DNA from 2 places in the Nonomuraea sp. NPDC049028 genome. Region 1 is predicted to be linked to the other one. Evidence: predicted binding sites of a transcription regulator. Region 1 holds the regulator's gene; the other holds the start of a gene.
The links. The regulator HspR, encoded in region 1, represses chaperone genes until heat shock. The targets are predictions, from matches to a motif close to ANTTGAGTCNNNNNGACTCAANT.

Region 2: the regulator HspR is predicted to act here: its motif matches at 1,630-1,652, upstream of lon (endopeptidase La).

What each region holds. Positions count from the first base shown of each region.
Region 1 covers NZ_JBICTR010000007.1:399,895-404,706, reverse strand. Annotated here, with positions in the region: gene dnaK (molecular chaperone DnaK) at 1-654, shown strand, start outside; gene grpE (nucleotide exchange factor GrpE) at 654-1,250, shown strand; gene dnaJ (molecular chaperone DnaJ) at 1,271-2,455, shown strand; gene ACGFJ2_RS29070 (heat shock protein transcriptional repressor HspR) at 2,459-2,809, shown strand; gene clpB (ATP-dependent chaperone ClpB) at 2,815-4,812, shown strand, end outside.
Region 2 covers NZ_JBICTR010000019.1:111,128-115,939, reverse strand. Annotated here, with positions in the region: gene ACGFJ2_RS53385 (response regulator transcription factor) at 1-234, opposite strand, end outside; gene ACGFJ2_RS53380 (sensor histidine kinase) at 231-1,496, opposite strand; gene lon (endopeptidase La) at 1,666-4,026, shown strand; gene ACGFJ2_RS53370 (Fic family protein) at 4,135-4,812, shown strand, end outside.

The DNA.
Region 1 (4,812 bases):
GACAACCAGCCGTCGGTGCAGATCCAGGTCTACCAGGGCGAGCGCGAGATCGCTTCTTACAACAAGAAGCTGGCCACCTTCGAGCTGACCGGCATCGCCCCGGCGCCGCGCGGCATCCCGCAGATCGAGGTCACCTTCGACATCGACGCCAACGGCATCGTCAACGTCTCCGCCAAGGACCTGGGCACGGGCAAGGAGCAGACGATGACGATCACCGGCGGCTCCGCGCTGCCGAAGGACGACATCGAGCGGATGATGCGCGAGGCCGAGTCCTACGCCGACGAGGACAAGAAGCGCCGCGAGGAGGCCGAGGTCCGCAACAACGCCGACGGGCTCGCCTACCAGACGGAGAAGTTCCTCCGCGAGAACGACGACAAGGTCCCCGGCGAGATCAAGACCGAGGTCGAGGAGTCGCTCGCCGAGCTGAAGAAGGCTCTGGAGGGCACCGACACCGACGTCATCCGCAACTCGGCCGAGAAGCTCGCGACCGTCAGCCAGAAGATGGGCTCGGCGATCTACGCGCAGAGCCAGGCCCAGCAGCCCGGCGGCGAGGGCGCCCCGCAGGACGCCGCGGCCGGCGAGCAGCAGAAGGCCGATGACGACGTGGTCGAAGCCGAGATCGTCGACGAAGACCAGCCGAAGAAGGACAAGTGATGCCGACGCGTGACAACGGGCACGACGAGCCGGTGATCCGCGACAACCGCAAGATCGACCCGGAGACGGGCCAGGTGCGCGAACGACCGCAGGACCAGGACACTCCCCCTCCTCCCGCCGCCAGTGAGGCGGCGGCGCAGGACGGGGACCTGCTGGCCCAGCTCTCCGAGCGGACGTCCGACCTGCAGCGCCTCCAGGCGGAATACACCAACTACCGCAGGCGGGTCGAACGCGACCGCGGAGCCGTGCGGGAGCAGGCCGTCGCGAGCGCCCTCCAGGAGCTCCTGCCCGTGCTCGACGACATCGGCCGGGCACGTGATCACGGCGAGCTCACCGGTGGCTTCGCGAAAGTGGCAGAGTCACTGGAAGCGGCCGTCACCAAGCTCGGGCTCAACTCCTTCGGCCAGAAGGGCGACCCGTTCGACCCGACCGTCCACGAGGCGCTGATGCACAGCTACTCGCCGGACGTCACCGAGCCGACCGCGATCGAGGTGCTCCAGCCCGGTTACCGGATGGGTGACCGGGTGCTCCGCCCGGCGCGGGTGGCCGTGGCGGAGCCAGAAGACGCCCCCCCGGCGTCCGACGACGACAACTGACGAAGAACGAAGGGCGATAGATGAGCACCAAGGACTACCTGGAGAAGGACTACTACGCCGTCCTTGGTGTGCCCAAGTCAGCCACGGCCGAAGACATCAAGAAGGCCTACCGCAAGCTGGCCAGGCAGTACCACCCCGACACCAATCAGGGCGACGTGGCCAAGGAGACCAAGTTCAAGGAGATCTCCGAGGCCAACGACATCCTGTCCGACAGCAAGCGCCGCAAGGAATACGACGAGGCGCGCACGCTGTTCGGGTCCGGGGTGGGGGCCCAGCGTCCCGGCAGTGGCGGCTTCCCGTTCGACTTCGGCGACCTGTTCGGGGGCACCGCCAACCAGCAGCAGCAGGGCCACGGGGCGGGTGAGCGGCTCGGCGACCTGTTCGGCGGGCTGTTCAACCGCGGTGGCGGCGGCTCGGCCCGTACGACCAGCGCCACCAGGCCGCGGCGTGGCCAGGACGTCGAGTCCGAGGTCACGCTCACGTTCTCCGAAGCGGTCGAGGGCTCCACGGTGTCGCTCAGAATGACCAGCTCGGCCGCCTGCACGGCCTGCAGCGGCACCGGGGCCAAGGCCGGCACCACCCCACGGGTCTGCCCGACCTGTGAGGGCACGGGGGCGGCCAGCCGTAACCTGGGCAACTTCGCCTTCTCCGAGCCCTGCCGCGACTGCAAGGGCCGCGGCCTGCTCGTGGACGACCCCTGCCCCGTGTGCGAGGGCAGCGGCCGGGCCAAGAGCACCCGCAACATCCAGGCGCGCATCCCCGCGGGGGTGGCCGACGGACAGCGGGTCAAGCTCAAGGGGAAGGGCGCTCCGGGCGAGAACGGCGGCCCGGCCGGCGACCTCTACATCCTCACGCACGTCAAACCGCACGCCGTCTTCGGCAGGACGGGCGACAACCTGACCATCACGGTGCCGGTGACCTTCTCCGAGGCCGCGCTCGGCGCCGAGATCAAGGTGCCGATACTCAAGGGGCTGCCGGTCACGCTGCGCATCCCGACGGGCACGCCCAACGGCCGCACGTTCAGGATCCGTGGCAGAGGCGTCGCCCGCAAGGACGGCACCAAGGGCGACCTGCTCGCCACCGTCGAGGTGCTCGTCCCCAAGACACTGGACGACAAGTCCCGCGAGCTCCTCACGGAGTTCAACACCGCGACGGCGGGCGAGGACCCGCGGGCTGATCTCATACAGAGAGCCAGAAGCGAGTAGCCGATGGACGCCAACTATTTCGACCTGTCAGACGAGACTCCGGTCTATGTGATCTCGGTGGCCGCACAGCTGTCGGGCCTCCATCCGCAGACCTTGCGGCAGTACGACCGGCTCGGACTGGTCTGTCCAGGCCGCACGGCGGGGCGCGGCCGCCTCTACTCCACCCGCGACATCATCCAGCTCCGCGAGGTTCAGCGGCTCTCCCAGGAGGAGGGCATCAACCTCGCGGGCATCAAGCGGATTCTCGAGCTCGAGAACGAGGCTCTGCGGCTGCGTGAGGAGGTTCACCGCCTCCGCGCCGAGATGCAGATGGTCAGGGCGCTGATCCGCTACGAGCTGCCACCGGGGGCCTAGAACACATGGACTACAAGCTCACCCAGAAGAGCCAGGAAGCTCTCTCCGGGGCCATGCGGCGTGCCGCCGCGGAGGGCAATCCGGAGATCGCGCCCGCCCACCTGCTGACCACGCTGCTCGCCCAGACGGGCGGCACCGCCATTCCGCTGCTCGAAGCCGTCGGCGCCGACTGGAAGACGCTGCGCGCCAAGGCCGAGGAGCAGCTCGCCGGGCTGCCGAAGGCGCAGGGCTCCACCGTGAGCGCGCCGTCGAGCTCCCGCCAGCTGCTCACCGTGATCAACACCGCGGCGCAACGGGCCAAGCGGCTCGAAGACGAGTACGTCTCCACCGAGCACCTGCTCGTCGGCCTGTCCACCGACGGCGGCCAGGCGGCCGAGCTGCTGAAGTCCCAGGGGGCGACGCCTCAGGCGCTGCTCGACGCCTTCGAGAAGGTACGCGGTCACGCCCGTGTCACCAGTGAGACGCCCGAGGACACCTACCAGGCGCTGGAGAAATACGGCGTCGACCTGACCGAGCGGGCCCGCAACGGCAAGCTCGACCCGGTCATCGGCCGCGACTCCGAGATCCGCCGGGTCGTGCAGGTGCTGTCGCGGCGCACCAAGAACAACCCGGTGCTGATCGGCGAGCCCGGCGTCGGCAAGACGGCCGTCGTCGAGGGCCTGGCCCAGCGCATCGTGGCCGGCGACGTGCCCGAGTCGCTGCGCAACAAGCGGCTCATCTCACTCGACCTCGGCGCGATGGTCGCGGGCGCCAAATACCGCGGCGAGTTCGAGGAGCGGCTCAAGGCCGTGCTCTCCGAGATCAAGGAGAGCGACGGGCAGATCGTCACGTTCATCGACGAGCTGCACACGGTCGTCGGGGCGGGCGCCGCCGAGGGCGCGATGGACGCGGGCAACATGCTCAAGCCCATGCTGGCCCGCGGCGAGCTGCGCATGATCGGCGCCACGACGCTCGACGAATACCGCGAGCGCATCGAGAAGGACCCCGCGCTGGAGCGCCGCTTCCAGCAGGTCTACGTCGGCGAGCCCACGGTCGAGGACACGATCGCGATCCTGCGCGGGCTCAAGGGCCGCTACGAGGCCCACCACCAGGTCCAGATCGCCGACAGCGCGCTGGTCGCCGCCGCCGCGCTCTCCGACCGCTACATCACCAACCGCTTCCTGCCCGACAAGGCCATCGACCTGGTCGACGAGGCCGCCTCCCGGCTGCGCATGGAGATCGACTCGCGTCCCGTCGAGATCGACCAGCTCCAGCGCAACGTCGACCGGATGAAGATGGAGGAGCTGGCCCTTTCCAAGGAGACCGACGAGGCCTCCATCCAGCGGCTCGAACGCCTGCGCAAGGAGCTGGCCGACCGCCAGGAGGAGCTCAACGCCCTCGTCGGCCGCTGGGAGCTGGAGAAGGCCGGTCTCAACAAGGTCGGCGAGCTGAAGAAGCAGCTCGACGAGGCCAGGAGCGGCGCTGAGCGGGCGCAGCGCGACGGCGACTTCGAGGCCGCCTCCCGGCTCATGTACGCCGAGGTGCCGCGCCTGGAGCAGGCTCTGCAAGCCGCCTCCGACGCCGCGACGCCCGACCACGCCATGGTCAAGGAGGAGGTCGGCGCCGACGACATCGCCGAGGTCATCTCCTCCTGGACGGGCATCCCGGCGGGGCGGCTGCTGGAGGCTGAGACGGCCAAACTGCTGCGGATGGAGGAGGAGCTGGGGCGGCGCCTCATCGGGCAGCAGCAGGCCGTACAGGCCGTCTCGGACGCCGTACGCCGGAGCCGGGCCGGGATCTCCGACCCCGACAGGCCCACGGGCTCGTTCCTGTTCCTCGGCCCGACGGGTGTCGGCAAGACCGAGCTGGCCAAGGCGCTGGCGGAGTTCCTGTTCGACGACGAGCGGGCGATGACCCGCATCGACATGAGCGAATACTCCGAGAAGCACAGCGTCGCCCGGCTCGTCGGCGCGCCTCCCGGCTACGTCGGCTACGAGGAGGGCGGCCAGCTCACCGAGGCCGTC
Region 2 (4,812 bases), on a different contig from region 1:
GACCTTCGGGCCGTCGCCCGACGACAGGAGCCGCCTGGTCGCCGTCAGCCCGTCCATGACCGGCATGCGTACGTCCATGAGCACCACATCGGGCCGCAGCTCGGCCGCCCGCCGCACCGCCTCCTCGCCGTTGGCCGCCTCGCCCACCACCTCGATGTCGGACTGCGCGCTCAGGAACACCGTGAACCCGGTGCGCACCATTCCCTGGTCGTCCGCGATCAGCACCCGGATCACGCCGTCTCCTCCGTCCCGGCGATCGGTAACGTCGCGGTCACCTGGAAACCGCCCCCTTCGATGGGTCCCGCCTGTAACGTGCCGCCGAGCAGCGCCGCCCTTTCCCGCATGCCCACCAGCCCCTGTCCGGTCCCTTCCGGGCCGCCCGCCGTGGCGCCGGCGCCGTTGGTGACGTGGAGCCGTAAGGCGTCGTCGTCGCATGCGACGACGACCGTGACCGTGGCGCCGGGCGCGTGGCGCATCGCGTTGCTCAGGGACTCCTGCACGATCCGGTACGCGGAAAGCCCGACGGTGGGCGGCAGCGCCCCGAGCGGCTGCTTCGGCAGCTCGACCCCCACGGTGAGCCCGGCGGCGCGGGCGTTGGACACGAGCTCGTCGAGCCGGTCGAGGCCGGGCTGCGGCGCGGTGTCGGTGCGGCCGTCCTGGTCGCGCAGCACACCGAGCACCTGGCGCAGCTCGGAGATGGCCTCCAGGGACAGGCTTCGGATCTCGGCCAGGCCCGCCTCCAGCAGGGCGGGATCGCCGGCCGCCTTGAGCGGCACGGCCTCGGCCTGGATGGCGATCACTGACATGTGGTGGGCGACCACGTCGTGCAGCTCCCGCGCGATCCTGGCCCGCTCTTCGAGCACGGCTTGGGCGCCTTCGGCGAGCCGCGAGCGCCGTTCCTCCTCGGCGAGCCTGGTCGTGGCGTTACGGCGTACGCGCACGTTGTAGCCGAACAGCAGGGAGACCGTCACCATGATCGTGACGAGGACCATCGAGTCGGGATGAACGATCCACGCGGTCAAGACGCTGATCACCCACACGGCGACGGTGATCCGACGGTCGCCGCGCACGGCAACCGAGTAGGTTACCAACAGGTACATCACCGCCAGCCCGACCGTGTAGGGCGGATAGCTGGTGCCGACTGTCTGCGTCACCCAGAACGCGAACGGCAGCTGGACCATGGCCACCCGCCAGGCGCCCAGCGGCCACCGATCGCGCAGCGCCACGGGCAGGGAGAGAGCAGCGGAGGCGAGAGAGAGAAGCGAGTCGTCGACTGGCGGCTTGGCGCCGTCGTTCCAGTTGACGAGCTGGGAGAACGTGGTGGCGAACAGGATATAGGCCACCAGGATGTCCGCCACCTGGACCAGGTCGACGTGGCCGGCCAGTGGCTGCCAGCGGGGCAGCCGGAAACGCAGCCAGCGCGATCGGGGCGGCGGCGGGTCCGCGTCGCCCTGGAACAGCGCCAGCGCGAAGGGCCGCACCACTGCCGAGAACACGCGATCACCCTACGGGGGCGTGGCCGGGCGGGCATCAACCCTGGGTCTTCATCCTCAGGTATGACTGGCTTACATGATTACGATCGCCGTGAGCGAACATCGGCAACCCTGGGAACAATCAGAGGCTCTAATGACTTGAGTCGGTATAACTCAACCCTTTGGAGTTCGTATGAGTGAGAGCTTGATCCTCCCGGTCCTGCCGCTGGACGACGAGGTCGTCCTGCCGGGCATGGTGGTTCCGCTGGACCTGTCCGACTCCGAGGTGCGGGCTGCCATAGACGCGGCTCAGGCATCCGGTGGTAACAAGCCGCGGGTCCTTCTCGTTCCCCGGATCGACGGCCGTTACGGCGCTGTCGGCGTGCAGGCCGTTGTCGAGCAGGTCGGGAGGCTGCCCGGTGGCGAGCCCGCCGCCGTGGTGCGCGGCGTCGACCGCGTGCGCGTTGGCACCGGCACGACCGGCCCCGGCGCCGCCCTTTGGGTGGAGGCCATCACGATCGACACCGTCGCCGCCGGTGAGCGCGCCCAGGAGCTGGCCAAGGAGTACAAGGCCCTGGCCACCACGATCCTGCAGAAGCGCGGCGCCTGGCAGGTGGTCGACCAGGTCAACCAGATCGACGACCCGTCGGTGCTGGCCGACAGCTCCGGCTACACGCCTTGGCTGACGACGGCTCAGAAGGTCGAGCTGCTTGAGGCCGCCGACCCGGCCGAGCGGCTGGCCCGGCTGGTCGAATGGTCGCGCGAGCACCTGGCCGAGCTCGATGTCGCCGAGACGATCCGCAAGGACGTCCAGGAGGGCATGGACAAGCAGCAGCGTGAGTTCCTGCTGCGCCAGCAGCTCGCCGCGGTCCGCAAGGAGCTCAAGGAGCTCAACGGCGACTCCACCGAGACCGAGGAAGAGGACTACCGGGCCCGCGTCGAGGCCGCCGACCTGCCGGAGAAGGTGCGCGAGGCCGCGCTCAAGGAGGTCGACAAGCTGGAGCGTACGTCCGACCAGTCTCCCGAGACCGGCTGGATCCGTACCTGGCTCGACACCGTTCTCGACCTGCCCTGGAACGAGCGGACCGAGGACAACTACGACATCACCGGCGCCCGTGCGGTGCTGGACGCCGACCACACCGGCCTCGCCGACGTGAAGGACCGCGTCATCGAGCACCTGGCCGTGCGCAAGCGCCGCCAGGACAAGGGCTTCGGCGTGGTGGGCGGCCGTCGCAGCGGCGCCGTACTCGCGCTCGCCGGGCCTCCCGGAGTGGGCAAGACCTCGCTGGGCGAGTCCGTCGCGCGGGCGATGGGCCGCAAGTTCGTCCGCGTCGCGCTCGGCGGCGTCCGTGACGAGGCGGAGATCCGCGGTCACCGGCGCACCTACGTCGGCGCGCTGCCCGGCCGCATCGTCCGCGCCATCCGCGAGGCCGGTTCGATGAACCCGGTCGTCCTGCTCGACGAGGTCGACAAGGTCGGCTCCGACTACCGTGGCGACCCGACGGCGGCCCTGCTCGAAGTGCTCGACCCGGCGCAGAACCACACGTTCCGCGACCACTACCTCGAGGTCGAGCTGGACCTGTCCGACGTGCTGTTCCTGGCGACGGCCAACGTCCTGGAGGCCATCCCCGGGCCGCTGCTCGACCGCATGGAGGTCGTCACGCTCGACGGCTATACCGAGGACGAGAAGGTGGCGATCGCCCGTGACCACCTGCTGCCCCGCCAGCTCGACCTCGCCGGCCTGACCGCCGACGAGGTGGGCGTCGAGGACGCGGCACTGCGCAGGCTGGCCGCCGAATACACCCGGGAGGCCGGCGTACGGTCCCTGGAGCGCTCGGTCGCCCGCATCCTGCGCAAGGTCGCGGCCAAGAACGAGCTGCCCGTCACGGTCGGCGAGGACGACCTGGTCGGCTACATCGGCCGCCCCAGGTTCGTGCCGGAGTCGTCGCTGCCGGAGGCCACCCAGCGCACCTCGGTGCCCGGCGTGGCGACCGGCCTGGCGGTCACCGGAGCGGGCGGCGACGTCCTCTACGTCGAGGCGTCGCTGGCCGAGCCGGAGACCGGCGAGACCGGGCTCACGCTCACCGGCCAGCTCGGCGACGTGATGAAGGAGTCGGCCCGGATCGCGCTCTCCTACCTGCGCTCGCACGGCGCGGAGCTGGAGCTGCCGGTCACCGCGTTCAAGGACCGCTCGGTCCACGTCCACTTCCCCGCGGGCGCCGTGCCCAAGGACGGCCCTTCGGCGGGCGTGACGCTGACGACCGCGCTGGCCTCGCTCCTGTCCGGTCGTACGGTACGCAGTGACGTGGCCATGACCGGTGAGATCTCCCTCACCGGCCGGGTGCTGCCGATCGGCGGCGTCAAGCAGAAGCTGCTGGCGGCGCACCGGGCGGGCATCACCACGGTCCTCATCCCGGCCCGCAACGAGCCGGACCTGGACGACGTGCCCGAGGAGGTGCGTAACGAGCTGACGATCCACCCGGTCAGCGACGTGCGCGAGGTCCTCGACATCGCCCTGACGCCGGCTCAGGTCGCCTCCACGGTCGCGGCCTGACCTGTCACCCATCTGCCCCGTCGTACTTCGGTACGGCGGGGCTTTTGGCTTTTTGGACGAATTATCCGTTCGTTTGACTGAATGATTCGTGCATGCTTTCCTGGGCCCATGCTGTACGGCACGCCCGCGCTGGAAGCCGCCGACAAGGCCGCGCTCGCGGAGATCGAGGACATGCGGCGCGAGCTGAAATATCGCCTGGCCGAGACGCATCGTTGGGACGGGCAGCTGCGCAGGCAGTTGCGGGCGCGGGCGATCCAGGGGTCCAACTCGATCGAGGGCTACCGGGCCAGCGTGGAGGACATCGAGTCGATCATGGCGGGGGAGGAGCCGCTGGAGACGTCGGCGTCGGTGACACGGGAGATCGCGGGTTACCAGCAGGCGCTGACCTATATCCAGGCGTTGTCGCGGGCGCCGGTCTTCCGATTCGACGTGGGCGTGCTCAACGCGCTCAACTTCATGATGATCGGCCACCATCGCAACAAGACACCAGGCGTGATCCGACCGGGTGGGATCTACATCCGGGATTCCGAGTCGGGCGAGGTGGTCTACGAAGGCCCCGACGCCGACCTTGTCCCGGGGGCGATGGACGACTTGGTCGCGTGGCTCAATGACGGTGACCAGGACTGCCCTAGTTATGTCCGGGCGGCCATGGCCCACTTCAACCTGGTCAAGATCCACCCCTGGCGTGACGGCAACGGCCGGATGTCCCGCGCGCTGCAGACGCTCGTCCTGGGCCGGGACCAGATCACGCTGCCGGAGTTCTCCTCCATCGAGGAGTGGCTCGGC